4 regions of the Clostridium sp. YIM B02551 genome follow, and region 4 is predicted to be linked to each of the others. Evidence: predicted binding sites of a transcription regulator. Region 4 holds the regulator's gene; each other region holds the start of a gene.
What was found. Region 4 encodes Rex, which represses fermentation and respiration genes when NADH is low (regulators of the CRP and FNR family bind a similar motif). Its sites were predicted from a motif close to ATTGTTAANNNNTTAACAAT; they were not measured.

Region 1: L1S47_RS18125 (acetyl-CoA C-acetyltransferase) is a predicted target of Rex. The motif match lies at 1,953-1,972, and genes of this name have one in related genera.
Region 2: L1S47_RS07980 (acetyl-CoA C-acetyltransferase) is a predicted target of Rex. The motif match lies at 1,189-1,208, and genes of this name have one in related genera.
Region 3: L1S47_RS04810 (NAD(P)H-dependent oxidoreductase subunit E) is a predicted target of Rex. The motif match lies at 1,242-1,261, and genes of this name have one in related genera.

What each region holds. Positions count from the first base shown of each region.
Region 1 covers NZ_JAKGTF010000017.1:65,539-68,756, reverse strand. The annotation lists gene L1S47_RS18125 (acetyl-CoA C-acetyltransferase) at 681-1,862, opposite strand; gene L1S47_RS18120 (hypothetical protein) at 2,028-2,414, opposite strand; gene wecB (non-hydrolyzing UDP-N-acetylglucosamine 2-epimerase) at 2,612-3,218, opposite strand, start outside.
Region 2 covers NZ_JAKGTF010000005.1:191,765-194,982, forward strand. The annotation lists gene L1S47_RS07980 (acetyl-CoA C-acetyltransferase) at 1-1,159, opposite strand, end outside; gene L1S47_RS07985 (4Fe-4S binding protein) at 1,271-2,014, opposite strand; gene L1S47_RS07990 (TetR/AcrR family transcriptional regulator) at 2,011-2,598, opposite strand; gene L1S47_RS07995 (hypothetical protein) at 2,707-2,862, opposite strand.
Region 3 covers NZ_JAKGTF010000003.1:122,574-125,791, forward strand. The annotation lists gene L1S47_RS04805 (NADH-quinone oxidoreductase subunit NuoF) at 1-697, opposite strand, end outside; gene L1S47_RS04810 (NAD(P)H-dependent oxidoreductase subunit E) at 712-1,194, opposite strand; gene L1S47_RS04815 (peroxiredoxin) at 1,392-1,913, opposite strand; gene L1S47_RS04820 (hypothetical protein) at 2,070-3,218, opposite strand, start outside.
Region 4 covers NZ_JAKGTF010000011.1:115,847-119,064, forward strand. The annotation lists gene L1S47_RS14330 (heavy metal translocating P-type ATPase) at 1-552, shown strand, start outside; gene L1S47_RS14335 (ferritin) at 791-1,303, opposite strand; gene L1S47_RS14340 (redox-sensing transcriptional repressor Rex) at 1,735-2,367, shown strand; gene L1S47_RS14345 (short-chain-enoyl-CoA hydratase) at 2,800-3,218, shown strand, end outside.

The DNA of each region.
Region 1 (3,218 bases), on a different contig from region 4:
AAAATGTCGTTATTAATCGATATTCTCCCAATATGTAAGTTTAATATTCTCATCATGCCCGTAGCTTGCTGATTCTTTGTTTTCCTTATAAAATAACTATTATTTTGCAAGCTATTCAATTGTCTGAAAATTCATTTTTGAGCTTCAAAATCATTTATTAAAATGTCAACATTTTCAAAAGTCTTATTTATATTAATTTCGTAATATTTTGAGATTTATTTAACTATTTGACAAAATATTTTTTTTATTTTATTTTGCAATAGAATATCATCTTAATACAATTGAATAGCCAACATTAACATATTTCATATTTTTTTAAAAAATTGCATAATATTAATAAAAAATTCACCTTAAATTCACTATATTTCTATAATATTTATGTTATTTCGCACTTTTTCTTCATGATTTATTGTTCTTTCTTTTATAAATATTATTCCTTCAAATTATTATCTAAAAAGTTTCTTTATCTTAACATAAAAATTCATAGGTTTTGTATTTTTATGAATAAGATATTTATTTTATAAAAAATCGTCAAGGCAATTATGAGCCGTCGATTTTTTACAGGGAACTTATAAGTTATACATAACCTTGAGATATTACAAATTACTAAAGAGTAAAAAATACCAATCTTGAATAATATTCAAGATTGGTATTTTTATATCTGTATTCTCTATTTAAAACTATTCTCTTTCAACTATAAGAGCTGTACCCATTCCTCCACCAATACATAAAGTAGCTAAACCTTTTTTAGCATCTCTTTTTTGCATTTCGTGAAGTAATGTAACTAGGATTCTTGCACCTGAAGCTCCAACAGGATGTCCAAGAGCTATAGCTCCACCATTTACATTTACTTTTTCCATATCAAAATTCAAATCTTTAGCAACAGCTACACTTTGTGCTGCAAAAGCTTCATTTGATTCTATTAAATCTAAATCTGTCACTGTTAAACCAGTACCTTCAAGTGCTTTTTTAGTAGCATGGAATGGACCATATCCCATTATTGATGGATCTAATCCCTTAGTTCCGTAAGAAAGTATCTTAGCTAATGGTTTTATTCCTAACTCTTTAGCTTTATCAGCACTCATTACTATTATAGCAGCTGCTCCATCATTTATTCCAGATGCATTACCAGCAGTAACAACACCATCTTTAATAAATGCTGGTTTTAATTTTCCTAATGATTCTGCAGTGCTTCCAAATCTCGGGAATTCATCAGTATCAAATACCTTTGGTTCACCTTTTCTTTGAGGAATAACAACTGGAACTATTTCATCTTTAAATCTTCCAGCTTTTATAGCTGCTTCTGCTTTTTGTTGAGAAGCTGCAGAAAATGCATCTAATTCTTCTCTTGTTAAGTTCCATTCTTTTGCTATATTTTCAGCAGTAACTCCCATGTGATAGTTGTTAAATGCATCCCATAAAGCATCATTAATCATTGAGTCAACCATTTTTCCGTCGCCCATTCTTTGACCCCATCTTGAAGTCTTTAATAGGTAAGGTGCTTGTGACATACTTTCCATACCACCAGCTATTACTACATCAGCATCCCCTGCTTTAATCATTTGAGCAGCTAATGCTACTGATTTTAATCCTGAACCACATACTATGTTAATTGTTGTTGCTGGAACTTCAACAGGTAAACCAGCTTTAACAACTACTTGTCTAGCAACATTTTGTCCTAAACCAGCTTGGATAACATTTCCTAAAATAACTTCATCTACTTGTTCACCTTTTAATCCTGCTCTGTTTAAAGCTTCCTTTACTACTGTAGCTCCTAAATCAGCTGCTGAAACATCTTTTAGACTTCCACCAAAGGAACCTAATGCAGTTCTTACAGCACTTACGATAACAACTTCTTTCATTTTGTAACCTCCTAGGATATATTTTAAGTTAATTTAAAACACTTTCATCTTCTTTATTATATCTACTTTCATTAACATAATCAATGGTTTTTTGATAAAAAAATAACAATCTTTTCTATGGTATAGATTAACGCCAGGAAATTCACCTTTATACCTTATACTAACTCAATAATAAAAACTTTTTGCCTTTATCAGAATATAAATTGCGAAAAATCTAGTTAACAAACTACCTATAGACAATATATCCCCAATCAAAATTGAAATAGTACATCCCAAAGCATTAATAGAAAGTGTAGTTATAGCAAGCTTTATTCCAACTCTTTTTTTAGTCAATAACAATATTGAAGATACTATTTCAAGTACAGCCATTAATACCCCATACACAATAGAATAGATAGGAGTATTCTCTTCATTATACGTGTTACCTATTCCTAATAAGTGACGAAAATTAAAACATGTCATATGTGGAATTAATCCTTTTACAATACCCATAATCCCGCCAAAAAGCATGGTGTATACTAGAATGTGAAACAAAATCCTTTTTGCTTTCATACAATCTCCTTAATCTTCTCTTAATATAATAAGAATAATAAATTGATTTTTTAAACACTTATATACTTAATTCAATTGTACGATATACCTTTTTAAATTTTCAAGTATTTACCATGCAATATATATTTTTTCATCATCTTATTATCGATCCATTATAAAAAAATAAGAGTAGAAGCTCGGCTTCTACTCTTATTTTTTTATTTAAATTCTTCAATTTTCTTATCACTTAATCCGAAGTAATTCTCAATTGCATCAACTATTCTTATTGAAGCTTTTCCATCTCCATAAGGATTAACGGCTTTACTCATTTTTTCATACTCATCTTTATCATTAAGTAATTTATTCGCTTCAGTAATTATCTTTTCAACATCCGTACCTACCAATTTAACTGTTCCAGCTGCAACAGCTTCTGGTCTTTCTGTAACATCTCTTAATACCAAAACAGGTTTTCCTAAGTGAGGAGCTTCTTCCTGTAACCCACCAGAATCAGTCATTACCATAAATGATTTTTTCATTAAATTATGAGTTTCTTTAGTATCTTGTGGTGGTAATAAATGTACTCTTTCTTTATCATTTAGATGTTTGAATACTACATCTTTAACCACAGGATTTAAGTGAACTAAATACACCAATTCTGCATCTTTATTTTCTTCCACAATTCTCTTTAGAGCTATACAAATATTCTCTATTCCTTCTCCCCAATTTTCTCTTCTATGAGCCGTTATCATTATTACCTTTTTCTTTTCAAAGTCAATATGATTTAACTCTTCTGTTTCGAATTTGTAATCTTCTTTTACTGTGTGT
Region 2 (3,218 bases), on a different contig from region 4:
AGGCAGTTCCTTGGCCTCCACCTATACATAAAGTAGCTAACCCTCTTTTTGCATCTCTTTTTTGCATTTCATGCAGTAGCGTAACTACTATCCTAGCACCTGATGCACCTATTGGATGCCCAAGGGCAATAGCTCCACCATTAACATTTACTTTACTCATGTCCAAATTTAAATCTTTTGCTATTGCTATACTTTGTGATGCATATGCTTCATTTGCTTCAACTAGATCTAAGTCCTCAGCCTTTAAATCTAACTTATCTAGTACACCTTTTGTAGCATGAAATGCTCCGTATCCCATTATAGCTGGATCTAACCCTGCTGAATCATATCCACTTATTTTAGCAAGAGGCTTTAACTTTAATTCCTTTGCCTTTTCAGCACTCATTATTACTAATGCTGCTGCTCCATCATTTATTCCTGATGCATTTCCTGCTGTAATGCTTCCATCTGCTTTAAATATTGGCTTTAATTTACTCAATGCTTCCATACTATTTCCGAACCTTGGGAATTCATCTGTATCAAAAACAACTTCACCTTTTTTGGTCTTGATAACTACAGGAACTATTTCATCTTTGAAACGTCCTTCTTTTATAGCTTTTTCTGCCTTTTGTTGAGATAAAAGCGAGAACTCATCCTGTTCTTCTCTTGAAACATTCCATCTTTCTGCTACATTCTCAGCCGTTACCCCCATGTGATAATCATTGAAGGCGTCCCATAATCCATCTCTTATCATTTCATCAACTAACTCTGAATTCCCCATTCTATAACCCCATCTAGCATTCTCAGCTAAGTATGGTGCTCTTGACATATTTTCCATTCCACCTGCAATAATTATATCTGCATCTCCTGCCTTAATAATTTGAGCTGCTAAACTTATACTTCTTAAACCTGACCCACAAACCTTATTAATTGTTAATGCTGGTACTTCTACTGGTAAACCACCTTTTATAGCTGCTTGTCTAGCTGGGTTTTGTCCTAGCCCTGCTTGTAGAACATTTCCAAAGATTACTTCATTAACGTCTTTAGGATTAATTCCCGCTCTTTTTACAGCTTCTTTTATTACTATAGCTCCCAAATCTACTGCTGCTACATCCTTTAAAGTTTTACCATATGCTCCTATTGCAGTTCTTACCGCACTTACTATTACTACATCCTTCATTTCAAATTCCTCCTAAAATAATATTATTCTTAGTTATTTTTTTAACAAATATTAATAGACCGGTTTGTTTATTTTTAACTTAAAAATTTAGTTTAAATTCTTTAATTTAAACTACTTACTTCTTTTACGCGCTGGGCAAAGTTTAAGGCAATTAAAACAATAGTATTGTGTTATAAAGGCATTCGCTTGATAATAAGGGAAAAATTCCATCGCCATAGCTTGTCTCTTATCTTTGTCTGCCTCTATATATTTATCTAGAAATGATAAATAAGCTATAAATGAATATGGTTGAGATGACTTCATACATTTAAAAATATCAGTTTTTCCTTCCTCATCTAAAGCTTTAGCTGGGCAATTATTCACACATATTCCACAATTATTACAAAAGTTTTCTTTTATTTTTTCATCTGATTCTAATTCTAAATTTGTAACTATAGCTGCAAAGGTAATTCTAGTACCAAACTCCGGATGAATCACAAGGTTATGCCTTCCAAAGTTCCCCAAACCTGCTGCTACTGCTGCATGTCTAAGAGATACTGCTGAGGTCCCTCCCCTTGGAAAGGATTCTGGAATAGATACAAGCTTTGCATTAAACTCATCCTCTAAGTAATGACATATTTTATATGCATCAGCTCTCATTACATCTTTTTTATCCAGTCTTCCATTCATTGCTAGCTGTGGATCCAAGCTTTCGCAAGTGGACAATTCTCTATAAGCCATTACTATCATGGATTTTGCTTTAGGAAAAAAGGATTCAATTTGGGGAGTATTGGGACTTACATAATCAGCCACAGCTGCAAACCCTACATCATCAACTCCTAGGCTTTTAATATAATTTCTTATTGCTTCCTTCATATATTCACCTCTTTATAACTAATGTATATATTATTTAAATCTTTTAGCATTCTTTTTAAAACATCTACATCTTTGCTTATTCTGTAATATACTAAATATCCTTCATAAATGGCGAACGCTTTATGTGCAATTTCTTCAGAAGTATCAGACGAAATACCTGAGAATTCAAATATATCTTTAAAAACACCAATTAACCTTTTTATTGACTTATTATAATATTCGGAGATATCTGGTTCTGAAAAAGCTATCTCAAGCCCTAATACTGCAAAAGGACATCCATAATGCTTATTTTGCTCAGCACTACTTATCATTTGTTGTATTAGCTGTGTTATAAATTCATCCCACTTCTTTCCTTTAGAAGTTTCTATAATCCACTCATTTATTTTTTTATCAAAATAATAAGATACTTCTATAGCTAAATTCTTTTTGCTAGAAAAGTGAAAGTAAAATGATCCTTTAGGTAATTCAGCCAGGGCTAAGATATCATTAATCCCTGTTGCATTATATCCATTTTTCATAAAAAGTTCAGCTGCACATTCAATTAATTTATTCTTAGATTGCTCACCTTTTGTGTTTTTAGCCATACCTTCTCCTCCTTGTTAAATTATTATCTAACTAAATATTAGACCAGTCTGTCTATTTTGTCAATAAGAAATTGTTTAGATTTCTTATCCAAGTAGTATTCTTTTGTTCTACTTATCAAAAAGCCCACCGCCATTTTTATTGCTTCTACCATTTCTCTTTTGACCTATTGATTTATGAGCCCTATTGCCACTATTTTTCTCTAACCCTTTTTTCTTTTTTTCTTCTATTAATTTCTTCATCATTTCCATATTGTTATTATTCATAATATAAACTCCAATTCATATTTCTTAAACTTTTTATATATAATGCAAAAATCATATTACATCTCATAGTCCAACTCTTAGTTGAAACGTCTACGAGTTGGACAGTGACATATAAATTCTTTAATGCATTATATATACCTAAATAATTTTAACATCAACCTTCTAAGTTTAAAATAGTAAATTTTTATATTCTTTAACTTTATATAAAGCCTTTTAAATTTATCTTTAATTATTTATTCTTATTAAAATAACTCCATAAATACAAACCTTTTCCACTGTAAAATCAGTTGTTTTTTGTCGAAATAAATTGAATATTATTAAAACTCATGGTAGTATTATCTTAATAAACGTTCGTT
Region 3 (3,218 bases), on a different contig from region 4:
CCCCTTCATCTGCATTACAAATTATATATTTTATCTCGTCCTTAGATGCCCTTGCAAAACTCCACTTCTTTCCTGTAGGGAAACCTCCACCACCTCTTCCTCTTAGTCCAGAATCAGTGATTTCCTTAATTACATCCTCAGGAGTCATCTCTGTGAGTACTTTACCCAGTGCTAAATAACCTTTTGCTGCTATATATTCATTGATATTTTCTGGATTTATTACTCCACAATTTCTTAGTGCTATTCTTTTTTGCTTTTTATAAAAACTCATTTCATCTTGTCTTTTAACTTTTTGTTTTAAAGTTGGCTCTTCATATAATAATCTCTCTACAACATTACCATTTATGATATGTTCTCTGACTAATTCCTCTGCATCCTCTGGTGTTACATGAACGTAAAATGTATTGTCTGGCATAAACTTAACTATAGGTCCTTTTTCACAAAATCCAAAGCACCCTGTCATTTCTACATTTACCTTATTAGAAAGATTGTTTTTTTCAACCTCTTCCTTAATATTTTTAATTATTTCATCTGCTCTTGCAGATTTGCAACCAGTTCCTCCACACACCAATATATCAATTTCATGTTCACTTTTGTGCTTTTCAATATTGTTTTCATCGGAGGTTCTTAAACTTAAAAGCTTTTTACATTCTTCATGGAATAGCTTTAATTCCGTATATGATTTTACCTTATCCATCATATATCCTCCACCTATTCAACATATTCTTGAATTAATCTATCAACGTCTTTTCTATTAAAATGTCCATATACTTTTCCATTTACTGAGACTACTGGAGCTAACCCACAAGCACCTACACACCTTAATGTATCTATGGTAAATTTACCATCTGCTGTAGTTTCACCTTCATGGATTCCTAACTTCTTTTCAAATTCCTCTAATACCTCGCCTGCTCCTCTTACAAAGCATGCAGTTCCAGTGCAAACATTTATTACATATTTACCCTTTGCAGTTGTTGAGAAGAATGAATAAAAAGTAACAACTCCATATACCTTTGAATATGGTAAGTTTAGTTTTTCAGCTACAAACATCTGCACTTCTTTTGGTAAATACCCAAAAATCTCTTGAGCCTTGTGTAAGATAGCGATTAATTGTGATTTACTAGAGCCTTGCAATTTAATAAATTCGTCAAGTTCATTATATTTTTTTTCTGATAATTCATTTGAACAGCACATATACTCACTCCTTCCATAACTATATATTTGACATCTACCAAATAATTCCTGCTAATTTTTTCACAATTATTTGAATTTTCAAACTTTTTCACTTTACATTTTATTTTGAACCTTCTCTATATAGAATAAACTTTTAAAAAATAAAAAAAAGAAAAGGCATTTTTTATAAATACCTTTTCTTTCAAAACATTTTATTATTATAATGTATCTTGTCCTTCTTCCCAATTAATTGGGCAAAGTCCATTAGTTTTAAGTGCTTTCAGCACTCTAATAGCTTCCTTAGTATTTCTTCCTACATTCTTATTATGATAAAGTGCATATTGTACAATCCCTTCTGGATCTATTATAAATAGCCCTCTTAAAGCTACTCCTTCTTCTTCAATAAGTACACCTAAATCTCTAGATAGGCTCTTAGTGATATCAGATGCTATTGGGAAATTAATTTTTCCAAGACTACTTTCTATCCATGCTTTATGTGAGTGAACACTATCGACGCTAACTCCTAAAATCTCTGCATCTTCTGACTTAAATTCTTCTATAGCTTGTGAGAATCCAGTAATCTCTGTAGGACATACAAAAGTAAAATCTAATGGATAGAAAAATAATACTAACCATTTTCCTTTATAATCCTCTTTGCTTACGCTAATAAAATCACTTCCATCACCTTTAACTGCTTCAAGCTTGAAATCAGGTAACTCTCTGCCTACTAATCTTTCCATAATAATACCTCCTATAACTGTAAAATTGTCTAACACAATTAAAGCACATATTATTAGTTTTGTTAAACAGCAAAATCCCTGATTATAGCAATATATCTTCCTATAGATTCTATATGCTCCATAATAATACTTATTGATAATTATTATTAATTAATATTATATATCGTTTATGCTCTTTATTATCCACTTATTATCTTTATATTCACATGTAGTCATGAAAGTCTTTTCTTTCTTCTCTTTATTTATTGATATTCCAATAAAATCTTTACCTGTACTGTATTCTATTTTCACTTTTACGTTTCCAGAGTAGACTTTACCATCAAAGTTAAAGGAATCCTTCTCTATTTCGCAATCAATCTTATCCATTCTATATATATTTTTTAATAAAAAGTATTTCTTCATTAAATCTGAATATAATAAAAACTTCTGATCTTCTGAAACATTTTCTATAAGATTGCTATCTTCTTTATTTAATGCATTAATAACACTTTCATAAAAGCTAGTTACATTCTTAGTTATATCTTGTTCAGACTTATCATTTATCATCTGAATCTTTGGTGTTATCTCTGGAAATTTCCCAACTTCAATTTCTTCACTTTGAATTTCTCCCCAAGGGAATATATATTTAAAATACAATTTATTTTTCTCATCAATTGGGAAAAAGCTATAATTTTTAATATCCTTAACTGTTTTATTAATATCTTTATTATTAATATAAACTTCTCCTTCTTGATATGGCGAATTTATTATTGTTATTGCATTACCTTGAAGTTCAAAATCTACTGATTCATCCTTGAATAATGATATTTCCTTGCTACCTTTAGCTTTTCCATAATCATCTCCAGCTATAGCATTAATCGTATATATTCCTGGGAGCTTATCTTTAATAATTAATGATTCATCACTTTTTGTATTACCAACTTCTTTGCTATCTATATCTATTTCTGATGGATAATTTGTGCTTATCTTAATTTGAAATCCTTCTGACTCCAAATAATATCCTTGAAAAATTAATTTTTTCTTATTCTTCAATGTAATTCCCAAAGCTTTTCCATTATCCTTAATATTCTTGATAAATGCATCCCCATTCTTTTCTCTTGATAAATAATCTAACAGTGGCTTTACTTCTTCGCTTGTGACCTTCTTACCATTTACCGTTATTAATGAGGAAAATTTTTTTACATCATTGTTAGTAATAGATTTTTCCAAGGAATTAAGAAAGTACTTTTCTGTACTTCTGCTATACTGAGCTACATAAATAAGTGATATTAAAATTATCACTATAACTGGAACTATCACCTTATA
Region 4 (3,218 bases):
GAAGTTAAAAAGGATTCAGATCAAGCAATTAAAATGTTGAAATCATTAGGAATAAAAGAGACAGTTATGCTTACAGGAGATAATAAAGCTACTGCCGAAGCTGTTAATGAAAAATTAAATCTGGATAAGATATATTCTGAACTTCTTCCACAAGATAAAGTTGAAAAGGTTGAAGAAATATTAAGTGCTAAGAATGATGACACTAAAGTAATATTTGTCGGGGATGGAATAAATGATGCACCTGTACTTGCAAGGGCTGATATAGGAATAGCAATGGGAGGTGTAGGTTCAGATGCAGCAATTGAAGCAGCTGACATTGTTATTATGACAGATGAGCCATCTAAAATAGCTAAAGCTATAAGTATTTCTAAAACAACGTCACTAATTGTTAAACAAAATATTATCTTCGCATTAGGAGTTAAAGCATTGGTTTTAATATTGGCGGTAATAGGACTAGGTACAATGTGGGAAGGCGTTTTTGCAGATGTTGGAGTTGCTCTTTTAGCTGTATTAAATTCTATGAGGATATTAAGAAAAAATAAAGTATCATAATACGATATATATTGACAAAAATCGATATTTTAAATATAATCTATTTCGATAGTAAACTTTCAGGCAAAAGGGAATAGCTACAGGCATAAGCCTGGTACAAAATTTTTAGTGAATTTTGTATTATAAGGACTTGTATATTGCTGAATTTCAGTATATATAAGTCCTGTTTTTTTATACATTAATATAAAAAAAGAAACTCAAAAAAATATGAGTTTCTTTGTAATATTCATTATTTGATTTAATTAGTAGCAGTTGGTGGAGTATATACTCTTTTTGCAAGTTCATCATCTAATAGATATAGGGCAGCAGGATTATCTTTAGCTCTTTTTAGTTTTTTCAAAATGGTATCGAAAGTATTTTCTTCCTCAACTTGCTCATCAATAAACCATTTTAATAGGCTTAAAGTAGCATGTTCTCTTTCTTCTGTAGCTATATCTGCTAGATTATATATCTTCTTTGTTACTATTTGTTCATGTTCAAAGGCAGTTTCAAAAACATGAGCTACACTTTCAAATTTTATGGTTGGCTGATCAATTTTTTCTAATACTATTTCGCCATTTTTTTGTTGTATGTAATCAAAAAATTTCATGGCATGAAAAAGCTCTTCTTGAGCTTGAACTCGAAAGAAGTTTGAGAAACCTGGTAAATCGATAGATTCACAATAGGCAGCCATGGAAAGATATGAATAAGATGAGTAAAATTCATAATTAACTTGATGATTTAATGCATCTAAAAGTTTAGCACTAAACATAATTACACCTCCAGATATCTTTTTACATATTATACCTCTTTATAACAGGTATATCAACAGAATATATGGCGAAAAAACTTATAAATAGTAGTAAATTAAGTTTATTAAATATTTTATTCTCAACAAGAAGTGTTATATAATAATATCGTAGCAAAAGTTATTACCATAAAAACCCATTGGGCATCTAATTTAATGGGTTTTATATTCCTATTAACATATAGAAAAAAAGTGAATTTTATGTTAAAATATTTAAGTTAGGTTGATTTTTATAATTTACATATTTTAAGCTATACTACTTCGATACATAAATTTAATTAAAAGCTTAGTTATTCTAAGTTTTTACACAGTAAAATATAAATTTAATTATGAAGATTGGTATATCAAATTTGTATTTAACTTTCAATATAGAGATTAATGAAAGAGGTGCAGACATGGAGAAAAAGAAAAATATATCAATGGCAGTTATAAAAAGACTTCCTAAATACCATAGATATTTAGGAGAACTTTTAAAGAATGATGTAGATAGAATAAGTTCAAAAGAACTAAGTGAGAAAATAGGATTTACTGCTTCACAAATAAGACAGGACCTAAACTGCTTTGGAGACTTTGGACAGCAAGGCTATGGCTACAATGTAAGAGAACTTCATTCACAAATAAGTTCTATATTAGGATTGAATAAAAAATATAATACTATAATAGTTGGTGCAGGTAATATTGGTCAGGCAATAGCCAATTATAGATTTGATAAAGCTGGATTTAATCTAGTTGGGATTTTTGATGCTAATCCTAAGCTTATTGGAATAAGAATAAGAGATATTGAGATTCAAGATATTGATGACTTACAAAGTTTCTTGAAAAATAATCACATTGACATAGGAGTTATTTGTGTTCCAAAATTAAATGCTCAAAAGGTTTGTGATGAATTAGTTCAAGGTGGAGTAAAAGGGATTTGGAACTTTGCTCCAGTGGATTTAAATGTACCTGAAGGTATGACTGTAGAAAATGTTCATTTAAGTGAAAGTGTTATGACTTTAGTTTATTTATTAAACCAAAAAGAAGAATAGTATATTAGAGTAATTCTAATACATAGGGACGTTTTGTTTGTAGGTGCAAGCAAAACGTCCCTATGTTTTTATTATTTGTAAATAGATTCCTAAATTTGAATCTTATCTTTTTGAAATGAATAATTTGAATGTTCTATAAAAATAGGATTAATCCTTGATATATAAGAGAGTAATGATATATAGATTAAAGTTTCACAATATATTATTAAATTATAGTGAAATATACCATAAAAATATTGCAAAGAATTTAACAATCTATTATAATCGTAAGTGGAGTTACAAACTTCACTTATTTTTTTGACTGTAATTGTTATATTATTAACAAAGATTTAAAAAATATTCATGAAATTACAAAGAAAATTACTTAGATTTTAAAAAATATGTCAAAAAAAGAGTTAAACTTGTAGGTTGATTTTAAGGAGGATTGCCACCATGGAATTAAAAAATGTCACTCTTGAAAAAAAAGAGAAGGTTGCTATTGTAACAATTAACAGACCTAAAGCTTTAAATGCATTAAATTCAGAAACATTAAAGGATTTAGACACTGTTATAGCAGAATTAGAAAAAGACAAAGACCTATACGCAGTAATATTAACTGGAGCAGGAGACAAATCATTTGTAGCTGGTGCTGACATAGCTGAAATGAAGGACTTAACAGAAGAACAAGGAAAAGAATTCGGTATTTTAGGAAACAATGTTTTCAGAAGACTAGAGAATTTGGATAAGCCAGTAATAGCTGCTATATCAGGATTTGCCTTAGGTGGCGGATGTGAATTAGCTATGGCATGTGATATAAGAATTGCATCAGAAAAAGCTAAATTTGCTCAACCAGAAGTTGGTTTAGGAATCAC